3 regions of the Segeticoccus sp. genome follow, and region 2 is predicted to be linked to each of the others. Evidence: riboswitches for the same ligand, from Rfam matches in the RefSeq annotation. Region 2 holds a riboswitch; each other region holds the start of a gene.

Region 1 (9,720 bases), on a different contig from region 2:
CGATGAAGATTGTTGACAATCTTACGAGGGGGTCACTACGTTCGGCCAGCATCTCCACCAAGGACGTGCCGTCGCGCTCGCCTGCCCGGGTGTCACCGAAGATCGGAGCGAACAGATGACCCACGAGATCAGCCGCAGGACCCTGCTGAGGGGGCTCGGAGCAGCCGCCGTCGTCGCACCGACAGCCGCGTGGCTCTCGAGCTGCAGCTCGGCCGAGAAGCCTCCAGCTGCCAACGCGGGAGGAACCGCCGGCGCGACGGGAGGCGCCACCGACCTGCTCGCCAAGGGCAAGAAGCAGGGGTACCTCCGGGTGGGCATCGCGAACGAGCCTCCGTACACCAAGGTCACGGCTGACGGCAAGGTCACCGGCTGCGAGCCAGACGTCTTCCGGGCGGTCGTCAAGCGCCTCGGGATCCCCGACATCCAGGGCGTCATCACGCCGTACAACGGGATGATCCCGGGCCTCAAGGCCGACCGCTGGGACGCCATCACTGCCGGGTTGTTCATGAAGCAGTCCCGGTGCGCCGAGGTGCTCTACTCCGAGCCGGTGATCGTCTCGACCGAGTCCTTCGGCGTGAAGCCCGGCAACCCCCGGCACATCACCACCGTCCAGGACGTGCTGGACCATCCCGACCTGAAGATCGTCGTGCTGCCCGGCGGCTTCGAGGAGGGCATCCTGCAGACCGCGAAGGTGCCGGACAAGCAGCTGATCCGCATCAACGACAACCGCAGCGGCGTCGAAGCCGTGATCCAGGGACGGGCGGACGCCTTCTTCCTGCCGACCCTGTCCTTGCGGGCGCTGCATGAGCAGGAGAAGGGCTTCGAGGTCACCCCGCCCGTGGAGGACGCCCCGAAGACCGGTTCCGGTGCCGCGTTCCGCCAGAGTGACCAGTCCTTCCTCGACGTCTACAACGCCGAGCTCGCCAAGTTCAAGCAGACCGACGAGTTCAAGAAGATCTTGGACAAGTGGGGCTTCGATCCCTCGGCGGTCAAGGGCGTCACCGCCAAGGAGCTGTGCCAGAACAAGGGCTGACGGGCCGGCCGCAGCCGATCGGAGTGAACATCGATGTCCTCTGACTTCCTGGCCTACGCCGTCCCGGTGCTGTGGCACGGACTGCAGCTCACGGTCCTCGTCACGGTCCTCGGGATCGCCCTGGCCCTGTTCACCGCCTTCGTGGCCGGGCTGGGGCGGCTCTCCGAGCACGCGGTCGTCCGCGGGATCTCGGTCTTCTTCATCGAGGTCTTCCGGGGCACGTCCCTGGTCGTCCAGCTGTTCTTCTTCTACTTCGCCCTGCCGGCCTTCGGGGTGCAGCTCTCGCCGCTCTTCGCCGGCGTCCTGGCCATCGGGCTGAACGAAGGAGCCTATGCGGCCGAGATCGTGCGCGGCGCCATCGTGAGTCGCACTGCCGGCCAGAACGAAGCGTGCATCGCCCTGAGCATGGGCAAGTCGCTGCGGATGCGGCGGGTGCTCATCCCGCAGTCGGTTCCGGCGATGCTGCCGCCCTTCGGCAACGTCATGGTCGACACGCTGAAGAACAGCTCCCTGGTGTCGTTCATCGGGGTCTCGGAACTGACCTTCCGTGGAGAGTTCATTCGCAACGCCTTCGGGGAGACTCTGACCGTGTACCTCACGCTCCTCGTGCTGTACTTCATCCTCTCCCAGCTCCTCGCGCTCCTGAGCCGCTGGCTGGAACGGCGCTTCGCCATCGACCGTCCCTCGCGGTCGATCTTCCGAGGGGCCGGGATGCGGCCCGCCACTGAGGGGGTCACGCCGTGACGACCGACTCGATCATCAGCTGGGACAACCAGTTCGCCCTGTCGATCCTGCCGCAGCTCTTCCAGGGTCTCTGGCTCACCATCCAGATCACCGTGATCGGCACGGCCATCGCGCTCGTCGTCGGGCTGCTCGTCGCCATCGTGCGCTTCTCCCGCATCCCCGTGGCGTCCGCCCTGTTCGGCTTCTACGTGCAGTTCATCCGCGGCACTCCCCTGCTCGTCCAGGCCTACCTGGCGTTCTTCGCGCTACCGGGACTGGGCATCAAGTTCAGCCCGCTGGTGACCGGAATCGCCGTCATCGGGATCAACTACAGCGCCTACACGGCCGAGGTGTACCGCGCCGGGGTGAACGACGTCCCCGCCGGGCAGTGGGAAGCAGCCACGGCGCTGTCGCTGCCCAAGGCACGGACCTGGGTTCGGGTCGTCCTCCCCCAGGCCATCCGCTCCGTCGTGCCGATGCTGGGCAACTACCTGGTCCAGATGTTCAAGGACTCCGCAGTCCTGTTCGCCATCACCATCTACGAGCTGATGGGGCGCGTCATGGCCATCGGATCGGGCACCTACCGCTACCTCGAACCCGTCACCATCGCCGGCCTGATGTACCTCACGGTCAGCATGGCCGCCTCACTGCTCATCCGACTCCTGGAGCGTCGCCTTGTCATCTCCCGCTGAGAACCTGCAGAACGGCCCCCGGACGCAGTCCCCGGTGGCGACCCGCGCGGGCGCCACCGGGGCCACGTCGCGCAACGCCATGATCACCTTCCAGGACGTGAGCAAGTCCTGGGGCGACAACCACGTCCTGCGCTCTCTGAACTTCGAGGTCAGCCCGGGCGAGAAGGTCTGCATCATCGGGCCGTCCGGCTCCGGCAAGACGACCATCCTGCGCATCCTCATGACCCTCGAGACGCCGGACGAAGGAGTCGTGACGGTGGACGGCGGCACCTTGTGGGACGTCCGCCGCGGGCACCGATCCAAGGAGACCAAGCAGATGCGCGCCACGCGCCGCAACGTCGGCATGGTCTTCCAGTCCTTCAACCTGTTCCCGCACATGACGGCCCTGGAGAACGTCGTCGAGGCGCCGCTGAAGGTGCTGAAGCTGTCGAGGAGCGAGGCCGAGGGGCGTGCCGAGGAGTTGCTCGGCCTGGTGGGCCTGTCGAAGCACCTGCAGCACAAGCCGATTCAGCTCTCCGGCGGCCAGCAGCAGCGGGTCGCCATCGCCCGCGCCATGGCGATGCGGCCGAAGGTCATGCTGTTCGACGAGCCGACCTCGGCCCTGGACCCCGAACTCATCGGCGAGGTCCTCGAGGTGATCCGGGAGCTGGCGACCAGTAGCGACATGACCATGCTGATGGTGACCCACGAGATGCGCTTCGCCGCCGAGATCTCCGACCGGGTGGTCATGTTCGACCAGGGCGTCGTGGTCGAGAAGGGCCCGCCCGATCAGATCTTCACGTCCCCGAAGGAGGAGCGGACCCAGAAGTTCCTCCGGGCGGTCCTCGACCACTGACCGGGGTGCAGGCGCCGCAGGGGTGAGCGCACGGCATACCGCGGCGGGAAAGGCGACCGGGCGGCACACCAGCGTCGGTGTGCCGCCCGGTCGTGTGCTCGTGCGGAGTGGTGCCGGGGTCAGCCCTTGGCGGCGGCGAACCCCTGCTCGAGGTCGGCGATGATGTCGTCGATGTGCTCGATCCCGACGCACAGGCGCACCAGGCCGGGGGTGACGCCCGCGGCGAGGCGGGCCTCGTCACTGCCCTGGGAGTGCGTGGTGGACGCCGGGTGGATCACCAGCGAGCGCACGTCGCCCATGTTGGCCACGTGGCTGTGCAGGGTCAGCCCCTCGACGAACTTGCGGCCCGCCTCGAGGCCGCCCTTGATCTCGAAGGCGAGCACCGCACCGGCGCCGCGAGGCGTGTACTTCTGGGCCAGCTCGTAGTACTCACTGTCGGGGAGCGAGGCGTAGCGCACCGACTGCACCTGTGGGTGCTGGGCGAGGAACGCCGCGACCTTCTGGGCGTTCTCGACGTGCCGCTCCATCCGCAGGCTGAGCGTCTCGATGCCCTGCGCCACGAGGAAGGCGTTGAACGGTGCCGGGGCCGAGCCCAGGTCACGGAGCAGCTGCACCCGCGCCTTGAGGATGAACGCCAGGTTGGCACCGAACTGGCTGCCGACGCCGAAGTCCCGCGCGTAGACCAAGCCGTGGTAGCTCTCGTCCGGCTGGTTGTAGTTCGGGAACCGCTCCGGATGCGCGGCGAAGTCGAAAGTGCCGCCGTCGACCAGCGCGCCCGCGATCACCGTGCCGTGGCCGCTCAGGTACTTGGTCACCGAGTGGACGACGATGTCCGCGCCCCACTCCAGCGGCCGCAGCAGGTAGGGCGTCGCGATCGTGTTGTCGACGATGAACGGAACGCCGACGTCATGCGCCACCTCCGCGATGCGCTCGAGGTCGAGCACCTCACCCTTGGGGTTGGCAATCGTCTCGCCGAAGATCACCTTCGTGTTCGGCCGCACGGCCGCGCGCCACGACTCGGGGTCGGTGGTGTCCTCGACGAAGGTCGTCTCCACGCCCAGCTTGGCGAGGGTGTACTTCAGCAGGTTGTACGTGCCGCCGTAGAGGTTCGGGCTGGCGACGACGTGGTCACCGGCCTCGGCGATGTTGAGGATCGCGAAGGTGGAGGCGGCCTGGCCGGAAGACAGCAGCAGCGCGCCGACCCCGCCCTCGAGGCTGGCGATCCGCTGCTCGACCACGTCGGCCGTCGGGTTCATGATCCGGGTGTAGATGTTGCCGAGCTTCTTCAGCCCGAAGAGGTCGGCTGCGTCATCGGTGTCCTCGAAGACGAACGAGGTGGTCTGGTAGATCGGCAGGGCCCGCGCGTGGGTCTCGCCGACCGTCTGACCTGCGTGGACCTGCCGGGTCTCGAAGGACCACTGGGGGGAGTTGTCAGCCATCGTTGGTTCGTGCCTTTCCTGCCTGGTGCGGTATGCCGGGACGCGCGCCTTCGCGGTGACAGGCGCGCGGGTGCTCGTGCGGTGGCGATGGGCACCGCGCGAGCGGTGCGGGTGCAGGAACTGCGAGCCCGCGCTTGCCGGGCTCCGTCGCGCCGCTGTGCGGACGGCGGAGATCCGACCTGGTCATCACCCGGGGCACCCCACCGCGGTTGGAGGGTTGCCGGTCAGCGAGCCGGGGCTTGGCGCTGACGCTCATGACCTGTCCCGAACGATAGCCCACCACGACCACCCCGCGGGACCGGCATCTCGCGATCCGGACCGGTCCCACGGGGGACGCGGGGTGGGATCAGCCGGCGGTGAACAGGATCCGCCACGCCTCCGGGCCGCGCTCGAGGTACTCGGTGCTGAACCGGCCGGCGAAGCGCTGCTCGACCTGCTGCAGCAGCGGAATCGGGTCGTGCGGGGCGACGAGCACCAGGCCAGCGCCGTCCGGGACGGCGTCGAGGGCGCCGAAGACGGTCGCGTGTCGGATGGCGTGGGGCACGACGCGGGCGTCCAGCTCGGGGTAGGCGGCGCCGCCTCCGCAGCCACCTTCGCCACAGCCACAGCTGTGGGACTCGCCGTGGGCGGCCGCGTCGGTCCCCTCGTGGGCGTGGGTGTGCTCGTGCTGGTGGGCCGCGGCCCCGAGCAGCTCGTGCATGCCGCCGAGCACATCCTGCAGCGAGACGGCGGGGTCAGCGGCGAGGAGCGGGAGGACCTGGTCGTTCTCCTTGCCGAGGTGGCTGTCGAAGAGCACGCGCAGGGCGGTGGCAAAGCCCGCCGCGTGCACCGGCGTCGGGGCGTCGCGGACGGCCCGGACCAGGTCGGTGATGACCCGGTGCTCGGCCAGCATGGCCTCGATGAGCAGCCTCGCCCGGTCGTCCCGGTGGGCCAGGGGGTACATCGCCTTCTCCTCGGCGAGCGCGTGCGGCACGAGCTCCGCCTCGCAGAAGGTGACGAGGGACTGCCGGGCGACCGCGGCGGCCGAGGACCCGGCGCGGTCCTCCACGGCGGCGGCGACGAGGGCCTGCGCGTGGGTGGCGAGCGAGGCCGCGAGCTCGGCGTGGTGCTGCTTGACCGCCTCCACGGCGGCCGAGTCCGCCGCACTGGTGGCGACGACGACGCTGTTCATCTCAGGTGGCTCCCTGCTTGGTCGTGGCGGACGGCTCCGCCGGGGTGGACCGCGGGCTCGCGGCCTGCCGCCAACTTTATTACTATCTGTCCCGTGGAAAATAATCTGAGCCCTCGCCCCACCCGCAGCCCGGCCCCCCGGCTGCCCGGGGGGTCGCCGTCCCGCGCCGGTGGGCGCACGGCATACGGACCTCGTCGGTCGGGGTTGGGACCGCGCGGGACCGACTGGCGGCGGACCGCGCCCATCCTGTCCCCCTCGCGCACGCGCGTGCTCGAGCTGCTGCGCGACCAGCCGGAGCCCTGCACGGTCGCGGCCCTGGCAGCGCTGAGCCACCAGCACCCGAACACCGTCCGCGAGCACCTCGACGGCCTCGTCGCCTGCGGCCTGGCCGAGCGCACCCGGGCAGCGGCGTCCGGACGCGGCCGGCCGGCCTGGCTCTACGCCTCCACCGAGGAGGTGACCCTCTCCCCCGGCGCCCGGCAGTACGCCGACCTCGCGGTCGTCCTCGCCGAGCAGTTGGCCGAGGACGCGGAGCCCGCCGGGAGGGCGCGAGCCGCCGGTCGGCGCTGGGGAGCTCGGCTGGCCGCCCGTCCCAGCGCTCCCAGCGGGCCGCGGCCCCGCACCGGACCACACCAGCCGGTGGTGCAGCTGCTGGCCGACCTCGGGTTCGCCCCCGAGGTGGACCCGGAGCCGGCAGCGGACGAGACGACGGCCGAACGGTCGGTCGTGCACCTGCGCCGGTGCCCGCTGCTCGAGGCGGCCTACCAGCACCCCGAGATCGTGTGCGGGGTGCACACCGGCCTGGTCGAGGGCGCGTTGCAGGCCACCGGTGAGCAGGACACGGACGTCGACCTTCAGCCGTTCGCCGAGCCCGGGGCCTGCCGGCTCACCCTCGAGCGGGTGGCCGGGGCGGCCACCGGCACGTGTGGCTGCGCAGGACACGCCCAGGCGGCCGACTGACCGGAGCGGTCACGCCAGCTGGGTCACCACGTGCAGCACGAGCCCCACGAGGGCGCCGACCACCGTGCCGTTGATGCGGATGAACTGCAGGTCCCGCCCCACGTGCAGCTCGATGCGCCGGGCCGCCTCCGCGCCGTCCCACCGGTCCACGGTGACGGAGATGACGCTGGCCAGCTCCCGGCCGTAGGTGCGCACCAGGTGGCCGACCGCGTCCGCCGCCCGCCCGTCCCACGTGCGCTGCAGCGCGATGTCGGTGGCGAGGCGGGTACCGAAGCGCACCAACTCGTCGAGGGCCCGGGTGCGCAGCGTCGACTGCGGGTCGGCGAGCGCCTCCAGCAGGACGACCCGGAGGGCGTCCCACACCGCGACGGCGGTTCGTCCCGTCTGCGGGTGGGCCAGCAGCCGCTCCTTGAGCGCCTCGACGCGCGCCATGGTGCCCGTGTCGTGCTGCAGGTCCTGGGCCACCTCGGCCAGGAGCCGGTCCACGGCCTCGCGGGCCGGGTGCTCGGGGTCGGCGCTCACGTCGGCCACCCAGCCGACGAGCTCGGCCTGCACCCGCTCGACGACCTTGTCGTCGAGCCACCGGGGTGTCCACCACGGCGCCCGTGCCCGGACCACCCGGGCGACGGTGCGGTCGTTGGCCCGCAGCCAGCGGTCGAGCTCGCGGAGGGCGAGGTCCACGAGGCCGTGGTGTGCACCGTCGGCGACCACCGCCCCGAGCAGCCGGCCGGCGATCGGGCTGACCGGCTCGCGGCTGAGCCGCGGCAGCAGCAGCCCCTCGGTGAAGGCGCGGACGTCCGCCTCGTCGACGCCGCGCAGGGCCCGGCCGAGCGGCTCGGCGGCTCCCTCGACGATCCGCCGGGCGTTGCGGGGCTGCGCCAGCCACTCCCCGAGGCGCCGGCTCACCCCGGCGGCCGCGAGCCGTTCGCGGGCGTTCTCCTCGGTGAGGAAGTTGGTGGTGACGAACTCCTCGAGGCTGCGGCCCAGCGCCTGCTTGCGCTCCGGGATGATCGCCGTGTGCGGGATGGGCAGCCCCAGGGGGTGCCGGAACAGCGCCGTCACGGCGAACCAGTCCGCGAGCGCGCCGACCATCGCCGCCTCCGCGGCCGCGTGGACGTAGCCGAGCCACCCTGCGCGGTGCAGCGTCAACCCGAACACGACCGCGGCGAGCACGAGCAGCCCGAGGGCGACCGAGCGCATGGTGCGCAGGCCGCGGCGGCGCGCGGCATCGCCGGCGCCGGAGGGCGTGGCCGGCCCGCGGGAGGGGCCTCGCGGACGGCGCGTCCTGGGACGGCCCGGCCCAGGACGGGCTGGCCCGGGACGGCCCGACGGTCCGCTGACGTGGTCGCTCGGCGCGGAGCGGTCGGTGGCTGGCACGGCGCCCATCCTCCCCCGCGCCCTCGCACTTCCCACTGGCAGTACCACCCGACGAACCGGGCCGCCCAGCACGACCCGGTGTCCTGGGGGCCAGTACTGCCGGTTGAGATGGCGCTCGCGCCACCCGGAGGTATGCCGAGTGCCTCCTCCCAGCTCCGTCGCGGGTCACGCGGCGCGGGTCACGCGGCGCGGGCCACGCGGCGCGGGCCACGCGGCGCGAGTCACGCGGCGCGGGCCACTGGCGGCAACGGCCGCGAGCCGTGCTGGGTGAGCAGGTGCACGCCCAGCACCCGCACCCGGCCCTCGGCGACGGCGTGCAACGCGCGCTGCCACTGCAGGTCGTCGTCGCTGATGCTCAGGCCGTCGGCCCGGGTCACCCCCATGAGGAGACCACCCGGGCGCTGGCCGAACCGGGTGGAGCCCTGCCGGTGCTCGAGCAGCGCCACGACCGGCTCGAGCAGGGCGTGGCGTTCGGGGTCGGTCGCGAGCGACGTGGCGCGGTGGTTGACCAACGTCGGCTGCACCAGGCGGTCGTCCGGGTCACACAGGACGACGGACACCGCCCCCGCGCGTCGGTCCTCCGGCCGGACGACCAGGTCCAGCACGGCAGCCGCGACGCACGGGTCGGACAGGGGACGGAACGGCCAGTTGTCCGGCAGCTCGGGCGGGTTCATGCCCCCGATGATGGTGCCGGTTCGCGGCGTCTCCGCCGTTGTCCACAGGACCTCTTCCCACTGACGACCCCGTGTGTGGCGATTCGCGGGGCCCGACCGGGGCGAAACGCCACACACGGGGTCGTCGGTCGCCGGGGTTGGGGCGTTCCAGCGGAGGGGGCAGCCGGCGGGTCACCGGCCGGGGGTCAGCCGGCCCGCAGGCGGCGCGGCCCGACGACCACGGTACGGACGAAGTGCACCGCCATGGCGGCGAACACCAGCGCCCAGACCAGCACCGCGAACCACAGCTCACCGGTGCCGATCTGGTGCACGATCGGCAACCGGTCCGCGGTGCCGATGGACAGGCACGAGACGCCGTACATGCCGACGGGGAAGACCATGCTCCACAGGCCGGCGTCGTAGGTCAGGGGCACCTTGCGCACCACGTGCCGCCACCAGCCGGCCGCCACCAGCGCGGGAATCAGGTAGGTGGCGAAGGCCCAGAACAGCAGCGACAGCCCGGCGATCAGGCTCCGCTCGGTCTCCAGCACGGGAGCGGCGGGCATCTGCACGATCTCGGCCCCGGCCACGACGGTGATGGCGCACGAGCCCATGGCAACCCAGTAGGACGCCGGCAGGTCGCGGGGACCGACGGGATAGAGCATGAGGCGCAGGGCCACGAAGACGCCGGCTGCGGCATACAGGAAGATGCCCACCGACCACGCCACCACCGCGAGCAGCGCCACGCCGGTGCGCGCACTGCCCGCCGCCGGCGCCAGCGCCGTGGCGGCGATGGCGACGGACTGGCTGGAGACGACCCAGTCGAACCACGTGCCG
Region 2 (9,720 bases):
GGCTGCGGCCGACTCCGACGTTGCGGTGCTCACCGCGCGCGGGGAGACACGGTCCAGCCGCGCGACCTGCCGGCGCGCCGTCTCGAGCAGCAGCTCGACGGACTCGAGTGGGCCGGCTTCCGCGGCCGTCGTCGCGTCCGGCTCGGCGTCGTCGAAGAGCGTGGCACCGCCCCCACGGTCGAGCAGGGTCGCTCGGCTGGCCCGCTCGGGCACCGACGGAGGGGCGGGCTCACCGCGGCTGGCGGCGACCGCGGTGGCCGGGTCAGCGCGCCAGCCCCCGTCGAGCAGCCGGTGGGCCTCCGCGACGTCCCAGCAGCGCGCGAGCTGCACTCCGTCCTCCACCGGGGCACGTGCCGCGGAGGCCGCCTCCCACCAGACCCACCGTGGCCGGCGCTCTGCCTCCAGGGCCCGCACGGTGGCGGCGAGCTCGGCCAGCTCGACCTCGACCCGTAGCCGCGGCCCCACGACGGCGGCGTGCTCGCCGGTGACGACGAGGGCGTGCAGGGACGCCTCGTCGATACCACTCACGTCCCCATCCAACTGCGGGCCACCGACAGGCTCGACAGGGGGGACACAGCGGCACACGGCAGCGGGGCGGCATACCAGCGGGTGGGGGCACCACAGTGACGGCACACGACCGCGGGCGGCGGCGACCGTGGTCGCCACCGCCCGCGGTGACTGCTGCTGAGCGGCCGCTCAGACGGCCGACTTCAGGCGCACCTGCCGCTTGATCCGAGCCAGCATGGCCACCATGCCGCGCATCCGCAGCGGGGAGACGGCGTCGGTGAGCCCGAACCGGAAGGGCGCGTCGTCGGGCACCGCCAGCACCTCGTCGACGGTGAGGCCGTCGAGGCCCTCGTGCAGGATGCCGGCGAAGCCACGGGTGGTGGGCGCCTCGGCCGGGGCGTGGAAGAACAGGTGCACGGTCCGGTCGCCGGCAGCACCGCCGCCCTCGGCCGGGTCCACCTCCACCACGAGGAACAAGGGTGACTGGCACTCGTCGACGCGCTCGAGCTGCTCCTCGTGGCCGGCATACCGCTCGGGCAGGTCGGGCAGGCCGTCACTGAACTCGAGCAGCAGCTGCAGCCGGTCCTGCTGGGACACGGAGGTGAAGTCCTCGGCGATCTCCGTCAAGGCCTCCGGCAGCTGGTCGGTCGTGGACTGGGTGGTCGTGTCGGTACTCATCGTCTCCATGGTCTCTCCGGTGGGCCGGTGCGTCACCTTCGCTCGCGCGGCACCCGCGCTGGCGACCCGGGTGCGGGCGCGCCGCGCGCCGGTGTCAGCGCTCGATCGGCACCCGCACGGCGTTGCCCCACTCGGTCCACGACCCGTCGTAGTTGCGCACGTGCGGGTAGCCGAGCAGGTGGGTGAGGACGAACCAGGTGTGTGAGGAGCGCTCGCCGATCCGGCAGTAGGCGACGACGTCGTCGTCGGGGGCGAGGCCCTGCTCCTGCTGGTAGATCTGCTCGAGCTCGTCACGGGACTTGAAGGTGCCGTCCTCGGCGGCGGCGCGGCTCCACGGCACCGACTTCGCGCCGGGGATGTGGCCGCCACGGACCGCGCCCTCCTGCGGGTAGTCGGGCATGTGCAGCAGCTCGCCGCTGAACTCGCCGGGGGAGCGGACGTCGACCAGCGGCTTGCCGAGGTGCGCCAGCACGTCGTCCTTGAACGCCCGGATCGGCGCGTCCTCGCGCTGCACCACCGGGTAGTCGACCGGCTCCGGCTTGGGCACGTCGCGGGTGAGGTCGCGCCCCTCGGCGATCCACTTGTCCCGGCCGCCGTCGAGCAGCCGCGCGTCGGGGTGGCCGAACAGCGTGAACACCCACAGCGCGTAGGCAGCCCACCAGTTGCTCTTGTCGCCGTAGATGACCACGGTCGTGTCCCGGCCGATCCCGCGCTCGCCGAGGATCTGCGCGAAGCGCTCGGCGTCGACGTAGTCCCGGGTCAGCGGGTCGTTGAGGTCGGTGTGCCAGTCCACCTTGACGGCGCCGGGGATGTGGCCGGTGTCGTAGAGCAGCACGTCCTCGTCGGACTCCACCACGACGACGCCCGGGTCCTCCAGGTGCTCGGCGAGCCAGTCGGTGGTGACCAGGCGCTCGGGGTGGGCGTAGGCCTGCAGCTTCTCGTTCGGGTCGTTCGGGACGGACATGCTCAGGCGCCTCCGGTCGGTCGGGTCGGTTGGGGTCAACTCCTAGGCACAACGCCGACGGCGCGTGCCGTATGCCCCACCTTCCTCCTCCTCCGGCGGCCGCCCCACACCGGGCTGCGGTCAGCCGGGACGCAGCGCCTCGACCGCCTCGATGGTGTCGGCGTCCTCGGGGCGCTTGTCCGGTCGGTGGCGCACGACCCGGGCGAAGCGCAGCGCCAGCCCTGCCGGGTAGCGCGGCGAGCGTTGCACCCCGTCGAAGGCGACCTCGTAGACCACCTCCGGGCGCAGGGCGACCTGGTAGCCGTCGGTCGGCCCGGCGGCGTGCTGCGGCAGCTCCTCGGTCTGCCAGCGCAGCATTGCGTCGGTCATTCCCTTGAACGTCTTGCCGAGCATGACGAAGCCACCCGGCGGGCCGAACCGCCCGTCGGGGTCGCGGGCGCCGAGGTGGATGTTGCTCAGCCACCCGGTGCGTCGCCCGTTGCCACGCTCCACCGCGAGGACGACCAGGTCGAGGGTGTGCACCGGTTTGACCTTCACCCAGCCCGCCCCGCGCCGACCCATCTCGTATGCCGAGTCCCTCGCCTTGACGACGACGCCCTCGTGCCCGCGGGCGAGCGCGTCGGCGAGGAACGCCTCCGCGGCGGCCACTGCCTCGGCATCGGCCGGGTCGGGCACGGTCGCAGCCGGCGTGAGGTGCTCGGCGGGCAGCGCGGCCTCGAGGGCGGCCCGGCGCTCGTGGCCGGGCCGGTCCAGGAGGTCCAGCCCGTCGAGGTGCAGGGCGTCGAAGAGGAAGGTGGTGAGCGGTGACTGCCGGCGTCCGGTGGCCGGGTCGGTTCGGCTCGCCGTGCGCGAGGCGGTCTCCTGGAACGGCTTGGGCCGGCCGTCCGGCGCCAGCGCGATGAGCTCCCCGTCGAGGATCGCCGAGGCGACCGGGAGGTCGCGGACCAGCTCCACCACCTCGGGGACGCGGTCGGTGATGTCGTCCAGGGAGCGGGTGAGCACCCGCACCCGCTCACCGTCCTTGTGCAGTTGCGCCCGGATCCCGTCGAGCTTCCACTCCACCGCCGCGGGGCCGGTGCGCTCCAGCGCCTCGGGCACCGACTTCGCCGAGCTCGCCAGCATCGGCGAGACGGCTTGGCCCACGGTGAGCCGGAACCGTTCCAGTGCCGCGGGTCCGTCGCGCAGCACCGCGGTGGCCACCTCGGCGAGGCTGCCGCCCACGGTCACCGCCCGGCGCAGCTCGGCCAGCGGCACCTGCGCTGCCTCGGCGACCGCCGACATGACCAAGGACTCCTGCGCACCCTGACGCACCTCGCCACGGACCAGCCCGGCCAGTAGCCGCCGCTCGGGCAGGGTCAACCGGTGCAGCAGGCCGTCGAAGACGGCCCGGCGCCGCTCCGTCGACCCGGTCCCGGCCTCGGCGGCGCAGGCCTGTAGGCAGGCGTCGACCGCGCGGACCGTCACCGTGGGCCCGTCGGGCTCCTCCGACCTCGAGCGGAACCAGGTCATGGCCACGCCGGTGCGCCGCTGCCGCAGCGAACCGGACAGGTAGCGGACCACCAGCCACAGTTCGTCCGGTGGGCTGGTGGCCGGTTGCTTGGTGGCGCGGGTGAGCAGCCCGGCGAGGGCCGTCACCTTGGCGCGTCGGGAGCCGGTGTCGGCCAGCTCGGCGGACAGCTGAGCCAGGTCGGCGAAGAGCACGCCCACATGCTGACACTCGGGGCCGACACGTTGGGCGCGTCGGCACGTCGGACCCTGCGAGCGGCAGCCGCCGCTGGCAGGATGGCGACCTGATGGGGACGACCCGCCACAGGCGGGCCGGGACGCACGTCAGGCACCTCGAGGAGGAGCAGCGATGGGGTCGTTCGACAGGGACGACGGCGAGCGGGCCGGGGACCACGTCGACCGGATCGAGCAGGACGCCACGGAGCGGGACGAGGACGAGACGATGATCGATGCGGGGATGGCCACCGGGCTGATCGAGAAGCTCCTCGACGTCGGCATCGACGGCAAGGGCCGGTTCGACTCCGCGCAGCACGTCGCGGACACGGCGCTCGCCGAGCACCCGGAGCCGGGCGCGGCGATCGACAAGATCTCCAGCCAGCACCTGCGCCTGGCCGCGGCGGGCGGGTTCGTCACCGGGTTGGGCGGGCTCGTGACGATGACGGTGGCCCTGCCGGCCAACGTGGTCGGGTTCTACCTGCTCGCCACGCGTGCGGTGGCGGCCATCGCCAGCGTCCGCGGGTACGACATCCGCCGCCCCGAGGTGCGCTCGGCCGTGCTGCTCGCGCTGGTCGGGGCGGACGCGGACGACCTGCTCAAGAAGGCGGGCCTGTCCGGGGGCGGACGACTCGCGAACTTCGCCGTGGAGCGGCTCCCCGGGCCGGTGCTCATGGCGGTCAACAAGGGCGTCGGCTTCCGGCTCATGACCCAGGTGGGCAAGAAGACGCTCGCCCGGTTCGGCAAGGCCGTCCCCGTCCTCGGCGGCGTGGTCGGCGCGGGGCTGGACACCTACCTGCTCAAGCGGATCCTCGACCACGCCAAGCACGAGTTCCCGCCGAAGACGCACGTCCTCACCCGCTGAGGCTCCTCGGCCCGCGGAATCCCCCGAGCCCGCTGGACGTTCCGTGGATGACCGTCGCCGCACGACAGGAGACCACATGGCTGCGACCGCCACGCTCCGCTGGGGCATGTTCCGCTCCATCGCGAAGGCCATCCGCCGCTCGACCCGTCCCGGGGCGCCCGGACTGGCCGAGCGCCTCGCCGCCGTCCCACGCCTCGCCCGCGCCCGCATCAAGGGGGAGTACACCGGGGTCTCCGGCCGGGAGCTGCTGCTCCTCGCCGGTGCCCTGCTCTACGTCATCTCCCCGGTCGACCTGATGCCCGAGGCGCTGTTCGGCCTGTTCGGTCTCGGCGACGACGCGGTCGTGGTCGCGTGGATCGCCGCCGCGCTCATCCACCACACCGACGACTTCCTCGAGTGGGAGCGTCGGCGCGCCCAGACCATCCCCGGTCAGGTCATCGGCTGATCGCGGGCGGTCAGGGCTGCCGCGGGTCGAGCGGCTCCGGCGGCTCGATCGGCTCAGGAGGGTCCACCGGGTCCGGCGTGTCGAGGTGTGAGGCCGGCTCCGGCGGCGTCGGGGGCCGCTCCTCGTGGTGGCGCTCCTCGGCGATCCGGTCGGCGGCGCCCTTCGCGCCGTCGCTCACCTTGTTGATCGTGTCGGAGTACTTCCCCTTGGTCCGCTCGTCGAGGAAGCTGCCGCCCTTGTCGATCGCCTGGTCGATCTTGTCGCCGTGCTCGTCGGCGAGCTCACCGGCGCGGGTCCGCGCCTGACCGAACATCTGCTTGGCCTTGTCGAGGAAGCTCATCGTCGCTCCTGCCCTGTGCGGTATGCCGAGTGCGTGCCTCCCGCTCCCGACTCTAGTCAGTGCCCGGCACCGCACAAGCCCCTCCACAGGCCCCTCCTCCACAGGCCCCTCGGGGACGGCCCGCCCGTCCACAGGCGCGCACCGGAGGGCTGTCGGGGTCCGCCGGAGCGGCCGCAGGGTCGAGGCATGACATCGACACCGAGGACACCCCGCCCACCCGACTCCGGTCCGGAGAGCGCCCCCAGCCAGGTGCTGCGGTTGCGCACTCCGGGCGACCTGCTGGCTTTCCTGCCCTACCAGCTGGGCTACCACCCGCGTCGCAGCGTCGTGGTCGTCTGCTGGCACCAGCGGCGACTCGGCCTGGTCCAGCGGGCCGACCTACCGGAGGACTGGGAGGTGGAGGAGGCCCTCGACGTGCTCCTGCCCGTGCTCTTCCGGGAGGATCCGTCGGCCGTGACCCTGGTGGGCTACGAGGACATCGACGGCGAGTCCCACGAGCTGCTCGGGGCGCTCGCCGACGAGTGCGTCGACGGCGACATCCAGGTCCGGGACCAGCTGGTGGTCTGCCGCGGGTTCTGGCGCTCGCTGGCGTGCACCGACCCGAGCTGCTGCCCTCCGGGCGGCAGCCGGCTCCCCGACCCCGCGCAGGTCCCCGCCGCCGTGGAGATGGTGGCGCGTGGCGTCCGGCCGGCACTGGACCGGGCGGGCCTGGCCGACCGGCTCACCGGCACCCGGCCGCTGCTGGAGCGCGCCGTCGCCGCCGAGGCCGAGCAGCTGCAGGCCGTCGCGCCGCGGCCGTGGGAGGCCACGCGGCTGGTGCCGTGGCGCGACCAGGCGCTCGCGGCCTGGGCCAGGGTGCTCGGCGTGGCCGCCGACGCCGGGCCGGATGCCGCGGTGCCCGTCGCCTCCCTGCCCCCGGGCGACCTGGCCCGCGCCGCCGTCTCCCTCGTCGACGTGGAGGTGCGCGACGCCCTCATCGCCTGGCTCACGCCGGGCAACCTTCCGTTCGAGCTGGTCGACCCCGACCTGCTGGCGCAGGTGCGTCGGCACCTGTCGGCTGCGGGTGGCGCCGACGATGAGGACCGGGGTCGCGTCATCGAGCAGCGACTCGTGGAGCTGTGCGCTGCGCTGCCGGCCGCCTGGGCGGTGGCTCCGCTCACCGTGCTCGCCACGCACAGCTGGTGGCGCGGCGACGGCGCGCTGGCACGAGTCGCCGTCGAGCGCGCCCTGGCGAGTGATCCGGCATACCGGCTGGCGCAGCTGCTCCTGCAGATGATCGACCACGCGGTCCGCCCGGAGCGGGCCGCGGCGGCCGCCGAATCGGCGGCCCGGCCGGGGCCACCGGGCACCGCCGCCTGAGGTCAGGCGGCCACCGGGGCAGGGTCCCGCCGGTCGGCGGCTCCGCGCGAGGTCCGACCGGCCGGCGGCGGGGTGTCCGTGTGCTGGACGTCCGGATGCGCGCGGGCGCGCCCGGCCGCTATCGTGTCCTGCAGGTCATGAGTTCCAGCACCAAGCCCCGGCTTGCTGGACGGCAACCCTCCTCCGCGGTGGGGTGCCCCGGGTGATGACCGGGCCGGCCCGGAGCGGGTCGGCAAGCGCGGACCCTCCGTGGGTCCGGACCGACCCAGGAGGCGCTGTGACCATCACGACCCAGCGAACGTGCCCGGCGACGGCCCCCCGCGTGTGCCCGGAGGCCCCGCCGCACCACCTCCAGTACCGCCAGATCGGTGCCCTCGACCTGGAGACGGGCGGGCGCCTGCCCGAGGTGCGGGTCGCCTACGAGACCTGGGGGCGGTTGAACGCCCGCGCGGACAACGCCGTCCTCGTCGAGCACGCGCTCACCGGCGACAGCCACGTGGCGGGCCCGGCCGGCCCCGGCCAGCCCACCCCGGGCTGGTGGGACGGGTTGGTCGGACCCGGTCGCCCCCTGGACACCGACCGGTTCTTCATCGTCGCCACCAATGTCCTCGGAGGCTGCCGGGGGACGACCGGTCCGGCCTCCACCGCCCCGGACGGGAAGCCGTGGGGGAGCCGCTTCCCCTTCGTGACCATTCGCGACCAGGTGGCGGCCGAGGCCGCGCTGGCCGACCAGCTCGGCATCCACCGCTGGGCGGCGGTGCTCGGGGGTTCGATGGGCGGCATGCGCGCCGGGGAGTGGGTGGCGAGCTACCCCGACCGCGTGCAGGCGGCGTTGGTGCTCGCCAGCACCGGGGCGGCCTCGGCCGAGCAGATCGCCTGGTGCCAGCCGCAGTTGCTGGCCATCCGCCAGGACCCTCACTTCCGTGGCGGCGACTACTACGACCATCCGGTCGGCCCCGACGCCGGCCTCGGGCTCGCCCGGCGGATCGCGCACGTGACCTACCGCAGCGAGCAGGAGCTCGCCGACCGGTTCGGACGGCGTGCGCAGGGGACCGAGCAGCCGCTCGGTGGCGGTGGCCGCTACGCCGTGGAGAGCTACCTGGACCACCACGCCGCCAAGCTGGTGAACCGCTTCGACGCCAACTCCTACCTCGTCCTCACCGAGTCCATGAGCTCGCACGACCTCGGGCGGGGGCGTGGCGGCGTCGCGGCGGCGCTCCAGGGCTACACCGGTCGGCTCCTCGTCGCCGGCGTCGACAGCGACCGGCTGTACCCGCTGCGCCAGTCCGAGGAGCTGGCCGCAGCGGCCGGCCAGCAGGCGACCATCATCCGGTCCGAGTGCGGCCACGACGCGTTCCTGCTCGAGACCGCGCAGGTCGGGGCGCTGGTGCGTGGGCTCCTCGCCTGACTGGGGCGCGCCGATCCGGTAGCGTCGGCCGCACTGGTCCTGGCTGGAGGAGGCTTGCGTGGCTGTCGTCGTCGGATACGTGCCGACCAAGGAGGGGCGGGCCGCGTTGCACCGTGCGGCGGAGGAGGCCCAGATCCGGCGGACCCGGCTGATCGTCATCAACTCCAACCGGGGCGGGCGTGACTTCGACGCCGAGGAGGCGCGCCGCTTCGAGCGGGAGCTGCAGGAGGTCCAGGCCGAACTCGACCAGCAGGGCATCGACCACGAGGTACGCCAGCTGGTGCGCGGCAACGAGCCCTCGGAGGACCTGATCGCCGTCGCCGAGGAGGCGGGCGCCGAGCTCATCGTCATCGGTCTGCGGCGTCGCACGCCGGTGGGCAAGCTGATCCTGGGCTCCAACGCGCAGCGAATCCTGCTGGACTCGCCGTGCGCGGTGCTCGCGGTGAAGGCGGCGGGCTGAACCCTCTCGCGGCTCGTGCGACGTCGCCGCTGTCGTTCGCGCAGGTCAGCCGCGCCGACGGACGACGTCCGGGCGTGGTCGGGCATACGATCCGGGCTCGCGACGTTTTATAATGGTGTGCACGTAACCCCGACCGGCCCGGCCGGTCCGGGTGAAGACCGCCCCCCGTCCCGTTTGAGCAGACGATCGCCTCAGCCCCTCGAGGCGATGTTGTCGCGTGCGCCGACGTTCTCCGTCCGCGACGAAAGGTAGTTGGTGTCGCCCGTGTCGAAGTCCTCGACCAGCTCGTCCGCCTCGTCCCCAGCCCCCCAGACCTCGAGCGGTTCCGCGCTGCCCGCCGAGTTCTCCCACCCGGCCCTGCAGGAGCTCGTGCGCCAGGGCACCGTGCACGGTCAGGTCGACGCTCGCCAGCTCGGCGACGCGCTCGTCAGCGCCGACCTCGCTCCCCGGCGGATGAAGGCCGTGGTCCGCTCCCTGGAGGAGCAGGGCATCCACGTCGTCCTCGATGAGGAGACCGCCGGCCGCGCCGTGGCCGCCACGCGCACCCGGCGCACGACCACGGCGAAGGCGGCGACCAAGAAGTCCACCCCCAAAAAGACGTCCTCGGGCTCGGTGAAGTCCGACCAGGCCGCTGCCGACGGCTCTGCTGACGGCGGCTCGGCGGCCGACGCCAAGAGCACCGCGAAGTCCGCGGCCGGCGACGAGGGCGCTGCGAACGGCTCGAAGACCTCGGGGTCCTCGGCGAAGAAGTCCACCGCCAAGACGGCCAGCAAGGCCGACGCCGGCGAGGGCGCGACGGCGAGCAAGGCCTCGAAGAAGTCCTCCGGCAAGGCCGCGAAGTCCGCCGACAAGGGCGGCAAGTCCAGCGCCAAGTCCGCGAAGAAGACCGAGGGCCCGACCGGGGTCTCTCCCGACGCCCCCACCGACGAGGACGAGGCGGTCCTCGAGGAGGAGGAGACCAAGCAGGCGGAGGTC
Region 3 (9,720 bases), on a different contig from region 2:
CGTGACCGGTATGCCGAGCAGTCCTCACCAGCAGACGGACACCACCCCTGTGGTCACCGTCCGCTACTGGGCCGGTGCCCGGGCGGCGGCCGGGGTGGACGTCGAGCAGCTCACCGGTGGCAGCGTGGCGGAGGTGATGGAGGCGGCGGTGCGGGCGCACCCGCGGCTGCGGGACGTCATACCGGTCTCCTCGGTACTGCAGGACGGGCGCGCCGCGGCTCCCGGGGATGCCGTCGAGTCGGGCGCGGTGCTGGAGGTCCTGCCTCCGTTCGCCGGGGGGTGAGGCATGATGCGCGGTATGCCGGAGCAGCTCGACGGCGGCGAGGCGGCCGCAGCGGAGCCGGCCGGGGGGTCGGGGGAGACACTCACCAGCCTGCGCAGCGGGGCCCTGGTGGTCGTGGGTGCGCTGGTGACCGCCGGCCTGGTCGCCGCCTCGGTGTATGCCGGCCCCGGGATCGCGGCGCTGGTCGTCGCCGCCGGTGGGGCGGTGCTCGCCTGGGGGTGGCCGGGGATCCTGGACCTGCCCAGCCCCCGCGGCACGAGCGGTGTCCTGCTGCTCGCCGCGCTCGCCGTCGCGGCGGCCGCCTTCCTGACCGCGGACGCGCCGCTGCTGCGGCTCGTGCCCGCCGCCGTCGCCGGTGCGGTGCTGCTCACCTTCGTGCACCAGCTCCTGCGTCGGGACGGCCGGCCGCGGCTCGTCACGACGGTGGCCGGGACCCTGACCGGCATCGCCGCGCTCGCCAGCGGGGTCGGCTTCGTCGGGCTGTCCCGGTTGCCGCACGGCGACGGCGTGGCGGCCGTCGCGGTCATCGGGGTCGCGGCCGGCGCGCTGCTGGACCACCTCCTCCGGGGTGAGGCGCTGCGGGCCTGGCTGCTGCCGCTGGAGCTCGTGGTCGGTGCGGGACTGGCCGTGGCCCTGTCGGTCGCCGTCGCGGTGCCATGGGGGGTGGCGCTGCTGCTCGGCGTCGTGTGCACCGGGGTGAGCCACGCCCTGCGGCGTGTCGTCACCGCGCTGCCGGCGCTCGTCGCGGCCCGTCCGCAGCTCGCCGCCGGAGTGACCACCGTGCTGCTCGACGGGGTCGTCGCCTACCTCGTGTGCCGGGCGCTCCTGCCGTGACCTCCCGTCGCCGGGACACGCGGCGGCGATCGCTACGATCGGGGCCGTGACGCTCTTCTACGACGGCCTGCTCATCTTCATCACGCTGCTCATCACCTGGTTCGCGTGCTACGTGGTCTACCGGGTGAAGAACAGCGCGCGCTGATGCCCTTCGAGATCGACCCGGACCTGCCCCACGAGCTGGCGCCCCTCGCCTGGCTCGTCGGCAGGTGGGAGGGTGCCGGCGTGGTCGGCTACCCGACGATCGAGTCGGTCCGGTTCGGGCAGGAGATCATCTGCACCCACGACAAGCGCCCGTTCCTGGAGTGGCAGAGCCACACCTGGCTGCTGGACGAGGACGGCCAGATGGTGCGGCCGCTGGCCACTGAGCTGGGGTTCTGGAGGCCGCTGCCCTCGGGGGAGATCGAGCTGCTGCTCACCCACAACACCGGGATCGTCGAGCTGTATGCCGGCCGCCGGGACCCGGACAAGCCCGTCATCGAGCTGGCCACCGACGGGGTCATGCGCAGCCCCGCCGCCAAGGAGTACACCGCCGGCAAGCGCCTCTACGGCTTGGTCGAGCAGCGCCTGATGTGGGCCTTCGACATGGCCGCCATGGGCCAGCCGGTCACGAGCCACGCCTCGGCCGAGCTCAAGCGCGTCGCCTGAGCCCGGCCGGCTCGGTCAGAGCAGCGTGAAGGAGCCCCGCACGGGCACGGTCGCCCGCAGGTTGTCGAGCACCGGGCAGTGCTCCTCCACGGCGTCCACCAGCTCCTGGTAGCGCTCCCGGTCCTCCGGGCCCTCCAGCCGCACGGCGACCTCGATCTGCTCGAACCCGGGGCGCACGTCGTCGGCGGTGCCGAAGAAGCCGCGCAGGTCGAGGTCCCCGCTGAGGTCGACCGCCACGTGGTCCACCTCGATCCCGAGCTTCTGGGCCCAGACCTGGAAGCTGATCACCTGGCAGGCGCCGAGTGCCGCCAGCAGGTGCTCCACCGGGTTGGCGCCCAGGTCGGTGCCGCCGAGTGCCTCCGGCTCGTCGATCGTGAAGGCGTGGTGGCCCGCGTCGATGCGCACCTCGGTGGCGGTGCCGGGCACGAGCCGCGCCGCCACGCGCGGGGTGATGCGCTGCGGCTCGGACTGCGTCGTGGTGTCAGGGGCGGTGGTGGTGCGGTCGATGGTGTCGGTCACGGACATGGCTGTGCTCCTGTCGTGGTGCGAGGATGAGGGCGGGGCGGCTGCGAAACCCGTGTTACCGCAGCCGATGGAGCGGAATGCGCTGAGGCGCCAGCTGATTCAGCCGGATTCGCACTCAGCGGCAACGTCGGCGACAGATCGCCGCCGCCGTGCGGCACAGGTCGATGTGCCGACGCCGCACGTGCCAAGGGTTGTGTCGCAGCGGGTCTCGCACGGTGCCTCCATCGCTCTTGGCGGTAGCACCCGCGCCCGTCCCCGGGGGGTTGCTGCGACGTCGTCGAGCCAAGTCTCTCGGTCGCTCTGGATAGGTGGCAGCACCGTAGGACGCGGAGGCCGCGATCCGCACGAGGCATTCACCATGTGGACGGCACACGGTTTGGACGGCGGTGCGGGGCACGACAAGGGCGACGGAACGGGCCTGTCCCGACGGCGAACTCAGGGACTCAACCCTCGGGGTTGGCCCGTTCGTAGGCGCGGACGTCGTCGTTGCGCAGCGCGTCGGACAGGTCCCGCATGCGTTGCTCGTCCATGACGACGATGGAGGCGCCCGTCGAGGTCGTGCCGAATCCGACCCACGGAGCCGTGACGAAGGTGACGTCCTCCGAGTGCAGACCGCGCAGGGAGAACGCCAGCGAGATCATGTCGCGCGTGGAGAAGTCCTGGTCGACGGTGAGGTTCTCGGTGCCGGCGTCGAGGAAGCGCATCAGGGTCACCGGGTTGGCCAGCACGTCCTTGCTCAGTCCCTTGAGGAGCAACGCCTTGATGAATGCCTCCTGGCGACGACCCCGGGAGATGTCCCCCAGGCTCAGCTGGTGGCGCTCCCGGACGAAGGCCAACGCCTGCTTCCCGTCGAGGTGGTTCCACCCGCGGTGGATCACCGTGCGCTCGTTGCTGGCCTCCTCGGCGTAGACCGTCACGCCGCCCACCGCGTCGGTCATCCGCTCGAACCCGGTGAAGCCGATGAGCCCGACGTGGTCGATCGGCACATCGATCAGCTGGTTCAACGTCTTGACCAGCAACGGGACTCCGCCGTAGGCGTACGCCGCGTTGATCTTGTCCTTGCCGTGCCCGGGGACGTCGACGTAGAGGTCCCGTGGGAAGTGAATCAGCTGCACGCTCTTGTGGTCCGCGGCGATGTGGACGAGCACGATCACGTCGGAGCGGCCGTTGCGGATCTGGTCGCGGCTGTCGGAGCCGACGACCAGGAGGTTCTGGGCGCCCTTGGCAGCAGGCCGAATCCGCACTGCGTCCGGACCAGCGGCGGAGTTGCCCGAGGTCAGGGTGTGCCCGTTGTCGGTCGCTGTGACGGGCGGCAGCAGCGGGGCATGCTTGACCTGGGACGCGACAGTGAGACCGGCGAAGGCGAGATAGCTCGCGACCATCCCGATCACCAGCAGGAACACGGCAATGACGACGACAACGGCGAGGTTCCGACCTCGATGGCCCCCGGTTTCCCCCACCGTGCTGACGTCTGAAAATTCGTCCAGCACGTTTTCGACGGTAGGGCGGTTAGGCTCGAGATGTGCGCGATATCGGAAAATCCCTCCGGGAACGCGGCATGCGGATGACACCGCAGCGGCGGCGCATCCTCGACGTGGTGGGCGGCCTGGGCCACAGCACCCCGGACGCCATCGCCACGGAGCTGGAGCGCAGCGGTGAGGCGGTGCCCCTGTCCACGATCTACCGGACCCTCGAGGCACTCGAGCGGCTCGGCGTGGTCACGCACACCCACCTCGGGCACGGCTCGCCGACCTGGCACCTCGCCGAGCACGCCGACCACCTGCACCTCGTCTGCCAGAACTGCGAGCGGGTGATCGAGGCCGACGTCACGGTCGCCGCGGGGCTGGGGGGGAATCTTTTGGAGCGCTACGGCTTTGTCGCTGACGTGCGGCACCTCGCGGTGCACGGATGGTGTGCCGAGTGCCGCAGCGAGCACGACCCGCAGCAGCCGGGCGAGCAGGCATGAACGAGGAGACGATGACCACTTCCCCCAGCACGTCCACCGACGCCCCTGCCGAGACGGCCCACCCGGTCAGCCCGCTGCTGCAGCGGCCCGGGGCCGTGGCCGACGAGGGCCCCGACGCCGGCGTCGCCGCCCACTACGGTGACCCGCTGCGCGAGCAGCGGCTGCTCGCCGAGGGCCTCGCCGCCGTCGACCTGTCCCACCGCGGTGTCCTCACCGTGACCGGGCCGGACCGGCTCAGCTGGCTGCACTCGCTCACCACCCAGCAGCTGACCGACCTGCCGCCACGGCACTCGACCGAGGCGCTGATCCTGACGCCCAAGGGCCGGATCGAGCACGACCTGCACGTCGTGGACGACGGCGAGACGACGTGGATCACCGTCGAGCCGGGCGCCGCGGCCGCGGCCGCGGCCTGGCTGGACTCGATGCGCTTCATGCTGCGGGTGGAGGTCCACGACGTCACGGCCGACTTCGGCGTGCTCGGCGAGCCGATCGGCGCCGAGATGGCCGAGGGAGAGCCGGTGGCGTGGGTGGACCCGTGGCCCGCGGTGGTCGGTGACAGCACGGCATACAGCGATGTCGCCGAGCACCCGGGCACGGAGCGGGTCTGGCGTGAGCTGGTCGTGCCGCGGGACCGACTGGCGGAGGCGGTCGGTGACCGGCCGCTCGCCGGCGCGTGGGCCGCGGAGGCCCTGCGCGTCGCCGCGTGGCGGCCACGACTCGGCCTCGAGACCGACAACCGCAGCATCCCGCACGAGCTGGACTGGCTGCGCACGGCGGTGCACCTGCACAAGGGCTGCTACCGCGGGCAGGAGACCGTCGCGCGCGTGAAGAACCTCGGCCGGCCGCCGCGCCGGATCGCGTTCGTGCACCTCGACGGGTCGGGGCACGTGCTGCCGGACCGGGACTCCGACGTCGTGCTCGACGGGCGCACCGTGGGGCGGCTCACCTCGGTGGCCCGGCACTTCGAGGACGGCCCGATCGGCCTGGTCGTGGTCAAGCGCAACACCCCGACCGACGCGGACTTCGTGATCGGTGGGGTGAGCGCGGCGCAGACCGAGATCGTGCGCCAGTAGCGGCGCCGGCGCGGCCGCACGGGGCGGGCACCGCGTGGTGGCTCAGATCGCGTAGGGATAGATCAGGACCGCGTAGGCGCTGTACCAGCAGGTGACGAGCCCGCCGCCGAGCAGCAGCACCGTGAGGTGCGGCAGCCGCTCACGGGCGAGCCGCGCCGCGATCGGGGCGAGCAGCGGGAAGGCGGGCATGAGCAGCCGGACCCGCGAGTTCATGATCCCGTCGCTGCCGAGCACCTCCAGCAGGATCAGCCCGCTGTAGAGCAGCACGGGCCACGGCTGGCGCTGCCGCACGCAGATGACGAAGAGCACCACGGCCGCCGTCATCGTGGCGACCGTGACCACGTCGAGCAGGGCCGGCGCATCGCGCAGCGTCTGGAGGACGTAGCGTGCCGTGCCCACCCCGAAGTCGACGTGGGTGCCCCAGCCCTCTCGCTGCACCGCGAACCACGCCATCGGCCGGCCCATCCGCAGCCCCACCCACGCGACGTAGCCGACGAACCCCAACGGCGCGAGGAGCGCGGCGAGCCAGCTGCGCCAGGAGTCCCGCCCCTCGACACAGGCCACCACGGCCGCGGCCACCACCGCACCGGCCACGGCGAGCCCGGTGGGGCGCACCAGACCGGCGGCGCACGCGAGCAGCCCGGCGGCCAGCCACCGTCGCTCCAGCAACAGGGCGAGCCCCCACGCGGCCAGCGCGCAGAAGAGCGCCTCGGTGTAGACCATGAGCAGGACCACGGACATCGGCGCCAGCGCGAACACCGCGACGAGCACCAGCGCGCGCTGCCCCCGCAGGCCGGGCAGGTGCGGTGCCAGCCGGACCAGTCCCAGCGAGGCGGCCAGGCCCGAGAGCCACGAGACCAGCAGCCCGGCCCACAGAGCAGGTATGCCGAGAGCGGCCGAGAGCAGCGCCATGAGACCGGGCAGCCCCGGGAAGAAGGCGGGGGAGTTGGGGACGCGGTCACCGGAGACGACGTCGTAGCCGTGGGTGGCGATCGCCAGGAAGTGCCGCCCGTCCCAGACGGCCAGCGTGGGCAGCAGGTCACGGTGCCGGGCAACGGCGAGCGCCGCGACGACCAGCAGGCAGAGCAGCTGGCCGCCGACGTGGACCGCGAGGGTCCGCGCCGGCAGCGGCAGCCCACGCAGGCGCTGGCTGACCCGGTCGCCCACGAAGCCGGCGCGCGACGCGGTGCTGCTCACGGTTCTGAGCCTACGTTCCGCTCCGGCGAGTTCAGGCCACCGCGGCCGCCCGGGTCGCGCCGACGCTCCTGGGGGCGGTCGGGCGGGCTGGAGGCATCGATCGTTGTGCGCTGGTGGCCGCTCCAGCAGCCATCAGCGCACAACGATCGTGGACGGCGATCAGTGGGGGAGGCCGGCGCGGTCCACGCGGCGGTGGAAGCTCATGCCCCACAGGCCGCCGAGCAGGGCGCCGATCAGGCCGGCGATGGCCACGACGATGAGCGCGCCGATGCCCCACCGGGTCACGCCGACATCGATCGGGATCCGCGGGAAGTTGTTGAGCAGGCCGAGGATGTCGTACTGCGTCCCCGCGAAGTGGGCGATCGCGGTGATGATGACCGCGACGACCAGCCCCCAGAGCCAGACCAGACCGCCCTGGCGGATGCCGTTGAAGCGGGCCATCCGCCCCGCGACATAGCCTCCCCCGAGGTAGGCGAGGAACATGATGATCAGCAGCACGATCGTGCCGCCCCAGCCGATGGTCTTGGCCGTCTGACCGGTGGTGCGAGTCACGGCCGGGATGCTCGTGGCGGGGTTGGCGCCGAAGGCCGTGCCGATGGCCTCGGTGAGGGCCGTCATCAACACGGCCAGGCCGGTGGCGGCCATCCAGCCGAAGAAGCCGGTCGCGATCCGTGCCCCGCCGAACCGGTCGCGCTGTCGCGCCATCACCGTGTCACGGTCGTTCACCGTCTCGGTGTCGTCGGCCACGTCACGGTCGCGGCGGCTGTAGCGGTTGTCGGCTGCCGCGAGTTCGGCGTCCGAGCGATCGTCATCGGTCCGCCGGTCGTCCTCCCGCGCCTCGTGGCGTCCCACGAGTCCCGCGCCCGCGGCGCCGGCTGCTGCGCCGGCCCCTGCAGTTGCGGCGGTGTGGGAGTGGTCGCCGTGGCTGCGGTCGTCGTCGTATCGGTCTCCGTAGCGGTCATGGCCGTAGCCGGCCTCGTCGCCGGCCGTGCGGTCACTCGGGCCGGCGCCCGTGTCGGCAGGACGCGCGCTCGCGGCGCCCGTGTCGGCAGGACGTGCGCTCGTGGTGCCCGGGTCGGTCGGACGTGCGCTCGTGGTGTCCGTGCTGGTCGTGCCGGTCGTGCCGGCGCCCGTGGTGCCCGCACCGTCCGTGCCGTGCTGGGTGTCGTACTCGGTGCCCGCGGTGGCGACGTTGCGCGGCGGGGTCGTGGTGCCGGCCAGCCCGGCCGCGCCGGTGCCGGTCGATCCCGCGCCGGCGCGCGTCGCGCCTCCGCCCTGGTGTCCGCGGGTGGGGCCGTGGTGTCGGCGCCCGAAGCCGGTGAGGCGTTCGGCGAGGGTGCGGTGGTCGTGGGGCTCGTCCGGCTCGCTGCTCGGCAGGCTTCCTCGGTTGCGGCCGGGGTCAGGGGTGCTGCTCATGGTGGTCCCCTCCTTCTGGGTGGGTCCGTCAGGGACGTCCCGTACCCACCTGCCGCGCGGACACGCCCCTCACCTGCGAAATCGTCGGTGAGCCACCTCACGCTTGCCGAGTTTGCATTGTGCTAACTAGAGCAAGCATGATGGAGACGTGAACCCGATCCCCCACGTGTCAGAGCTGGGCGCCTACCTGCGCGAGCAGCGCCAGGGTGCACACCTGTCGCTGCGCCAGCTCTCGGAGCTGGCGGGGATCAGCAATCCCTACCTGTCCCAGATCGAGCGCGGGCTCAAGAAGCCGAGCGCCGAGATCCTGCAGCAGCTGGCCAAGGGCCTGCGCATCTCGGCCGAGTCGCTCTACGTGCGCGCCGGCATCCTCGAGGAGCGGGTGGAGGGTGCCGAGCGCCCCGACGTGGCGACGGCGATCCTGGCCGACCCTCGGCTGACGGACCGACAGCGACGGGTGCTGCTCGACGTCTACGCCTCGCTGGTCGGGGACGACCCGGCGGGCACCCACCACACGACCACCGATCCCCGCGATCACCCCACCGAAGGAGACAACCATGACTCTCTTGCATGACCTGACCAAGGACCTGACCAAGGACCTCAGCGGCTTCACCAAGGCGCTGCGCGACGCCCGCCCGGTCTACGCCGCCGTCGGCGCCACCGACCTCGCCGTGGCGCAGGTGCGCAAGGCCCGCACCCGGGCCGAGCAGCTGCGTGCGGAGCTGACGCGTGAGGACCTCCGCCGCCGCGCCGACGAGCTCGCCGGGCAGGCCCAGCAGGTGCCGAACGAGGCCCTCAGCCGGACCGCGCTCGCCGCCGGGCAGGCCCAGGACACCTACGCCGACCTCGCGCGCCGCGGCCAGGAGCTGGTGGCCCGGCTCCGCCGGCAGCAGTCCACCAAGGACCTGTTCGCCCACGCGGACACCGTGATCGCCCAGGGCAAGGGCGCGGTCACGACCGTGCGACGCGCCGTCGGCGACACCGAGCAGGAGGTCCAGCGTGACGTGAAGCGGACGGCGACGACGGCACGCAAGCGCACCGCCAACACCAAGCGCGCGACCCGCGCCACCGCGACGAGCACGCGCAAGACCGCCACGGCCGCCAAGAAGGCCGGCAAGGACGCTGCGGGCAAGGTCGGCGACTGACCTCCCCGACCGCACCGGCACCCAGCCCCGGGCTCCACGGCCCGTGGCCACACCCGCGCCCTCGGCGCCCGCTGTGGCCGCGGGCCGTTTCGGTCGGCACGATGGAGAAGGCGGCGCGCCCGTCGACCGCCGGAGGAGGTAGCCCCATGAAGGTGAGCAGGGAGCAGGTGCTGGAGTTCCTGCACGAGCGCAGCCAGGACGATGTCGCGCACGATGCCGAGCAGAACCTGCCGGACCCGGTCGACACGGAACGGGACCGGGGACTGCTCTACGAGTACGGCATCGAGGTCGCCGACCTCGCGACGCTGGGCATGGAGGAGTCCGCCGAGGTGACCCCGTCCGAGGACATCAGCAGGGATGACCGGACCCCCCAGCGGGAGGCCACGGTCACGCACGAGCACCCGACCCACGCAGGCCAGTCGAGCGACCAGACGGCCGGTGCGGCGGTCAAGGCGTCCGGCGAGGAGGACAGCGCCTGATTCCTGTCGCTTCCCGAAGCGTTCCGCGCCGCGCACGAGCGTTGCCGCGAGACGCGAACCGCCTTGCGCATCAAGCGAACTGGGAAGGTTTTGCTGCGAGAAGCGACGGGTATGCCGAACTGGTCCGCACGAAGTCGAGACCAAGGAGTTCGCA

Evidence for each region. Region 2 has a riboswitch for S-adenosylmethionine ahead of metX (homoserine O-acetyltransferase MetX). Riboswitches for the same ligand answer to the same signal wherever they lie in the genome.
Region 1: it holds a riboswitch for S-adenosylmethionine, as region 2 does, so the genes downstream of both, VFL99_RS11440 (bifunctional o-acetylhomoserine/o-acetylserine sulfhydrylase) here and metX (homoserine O-acetyltransferase MetX) in region 2, are expected to answer to the same signal.
Region 3: it holds a riboswitch for S-adenosylmethionine, as region 2 does, so the genes downstream of both, VFL99_RS13415 (OsmC family protein) here and metX (homoserine O-acetyltransferase MetX) in region 2, are expected to answer to the same signal.

Annotation. Positions count from the first base shown of each region.
Region 1 is NZ_DASSTI010000115.1:5,031-14,750, forward strand. It holds gene ehuB (ectoine/hydroxyectoine ABC transporter substrate-binding protein EhuB) at 116-1,033, shown strand; gene ehuC (ectoine/hydroxyectoine ABC transporter permease subunit EhuC) at 1,067-1,777, shown strand; gene ehuD (ectoine/hydroxyectoine ABC transporter permease subunit EhuD) at 1,774-2,448, shown strand; gene ehuA (ectoine/hydroxyectoine ABC transporter ATP-binding protein EhuA) at 2,528-3,283, shown strand; gene VFL99_RS11440 (bifunctional o-acetylhomoserine/o-acetylserine sulfhydrylase) at 3,403-4,722, opposite strand; SAM riboswitch class IV at 4,848-4,982, opposite strand; gene VFL99_RS11445 (DUF2249 domain-containing protein) at 5,069-5,893, opposite strand; gene VFL99_RS11450 (helix-turn-helix transcriptional regulator) at 5,987-6,853, shown strand; gene VFL99_RS11455 (DUF445 domain-containing protein) at 6,863-8,053, opposite strand; gene VFL99_RS11460 (hypothetical protein) at 8,452-8,904, opposite strand; gene VFL99_RS11465 (tellurite resistance/C4-dicarboxylate transporter family protein) at 9,090-9,720, opposite strand, start outside.
Region 2 is NZ_DASSTI010000181.1:132-9,851, reverse strand. It holds gene VFL99_RS17290 (DNA polymerase) at 1-528, opposite strand, end outside; gene VFL99_RS17285 (SufE family protein) at 697-1,185, opposite strand; gene VFL99_RS17280 (sulfurtransferase) at 1,280-2,149, opposite strand; gene VFL99_RS17275 (ATP-dependent DNA ligase) at 2,270-3,850, opposite strand; gene VFL99_RS17270 (EcsC family protein) at 4,005-4,733, shown strand; gene VFL99_RS17265 (YkvA family protein) at 4,810-5,178, shown strand; gene VFL99_RS17260 (antitoxin) at 5,189-5,518, opposite strand; gene VFL99_RS17255 (DUF4192 domain-containing protein) at 5,705-6,877, shown strand; SAM riboswitch class IV at 7,011-7,122, shown strand; gene metX (homoserine O-acetyltransferase MetX) at 7,155-8,285, shown strand; gene VFL99_RS17245 (universal stress protein) at 8,344-8,745, shown strand; partial or broken gene VFL99_RS17240 (RNA polymerase sigma factor region1.1 domain-containing protein) at 9,010-9,720, shown strand, end outside.
Region 3 is NZ_DASSTI010000137.1:24,969-34,688, reverse strand. It holds gene VFL99_RS13430 (MoaD/ThiS family protein) at 11-283, shown strand; gene VFL99_RS13425 (hypothetical protein) at 299-1,117, shown strand; gene VFL99_RS13420 (heme-binding beta-barrel domain-containing protein) at 1,262-1,765, shown strand; gene VFL99_RS13415 (OsmC family protein) at 1,781-2,290, opposite strand; SAM riboswitch class I at 2,509-2,601, opposite strand; gene VFL99_RS13410 (LCP family protein) at 2,734-3,780, opposite strand; gene VFL99_RS13405 (Fur family transcriptional regulator) at 3,849-4,256, shown strand; gene ygfZ (CAF17-like 4Fe-4S cluster assembly/insertion protein YgfZ) at 4,268-5,329, shown strand; gene VFL99_RS13395 (hypothetical protein) at 5,372-6,526, opposite strand; gene VFL99_RS13390 (TIGR04086 family membrane protein) at 6,686-7,942, opposite strand; gene VFL99_RS13385 (helix-turn-helix domain-containing protein) at 8,091-8,516, shown strand; gene VFL99_RS13380 (hypothetical protein) at 8,500-9,087, shown strand; gene VFL99_RS13375 (hypothetical protein) at 9,234-9,566, shown strand; gene VFL99_RS13370 (PRC and DUF2382 domain-containing protein) at 9,720-9,720, shown strand, end outside.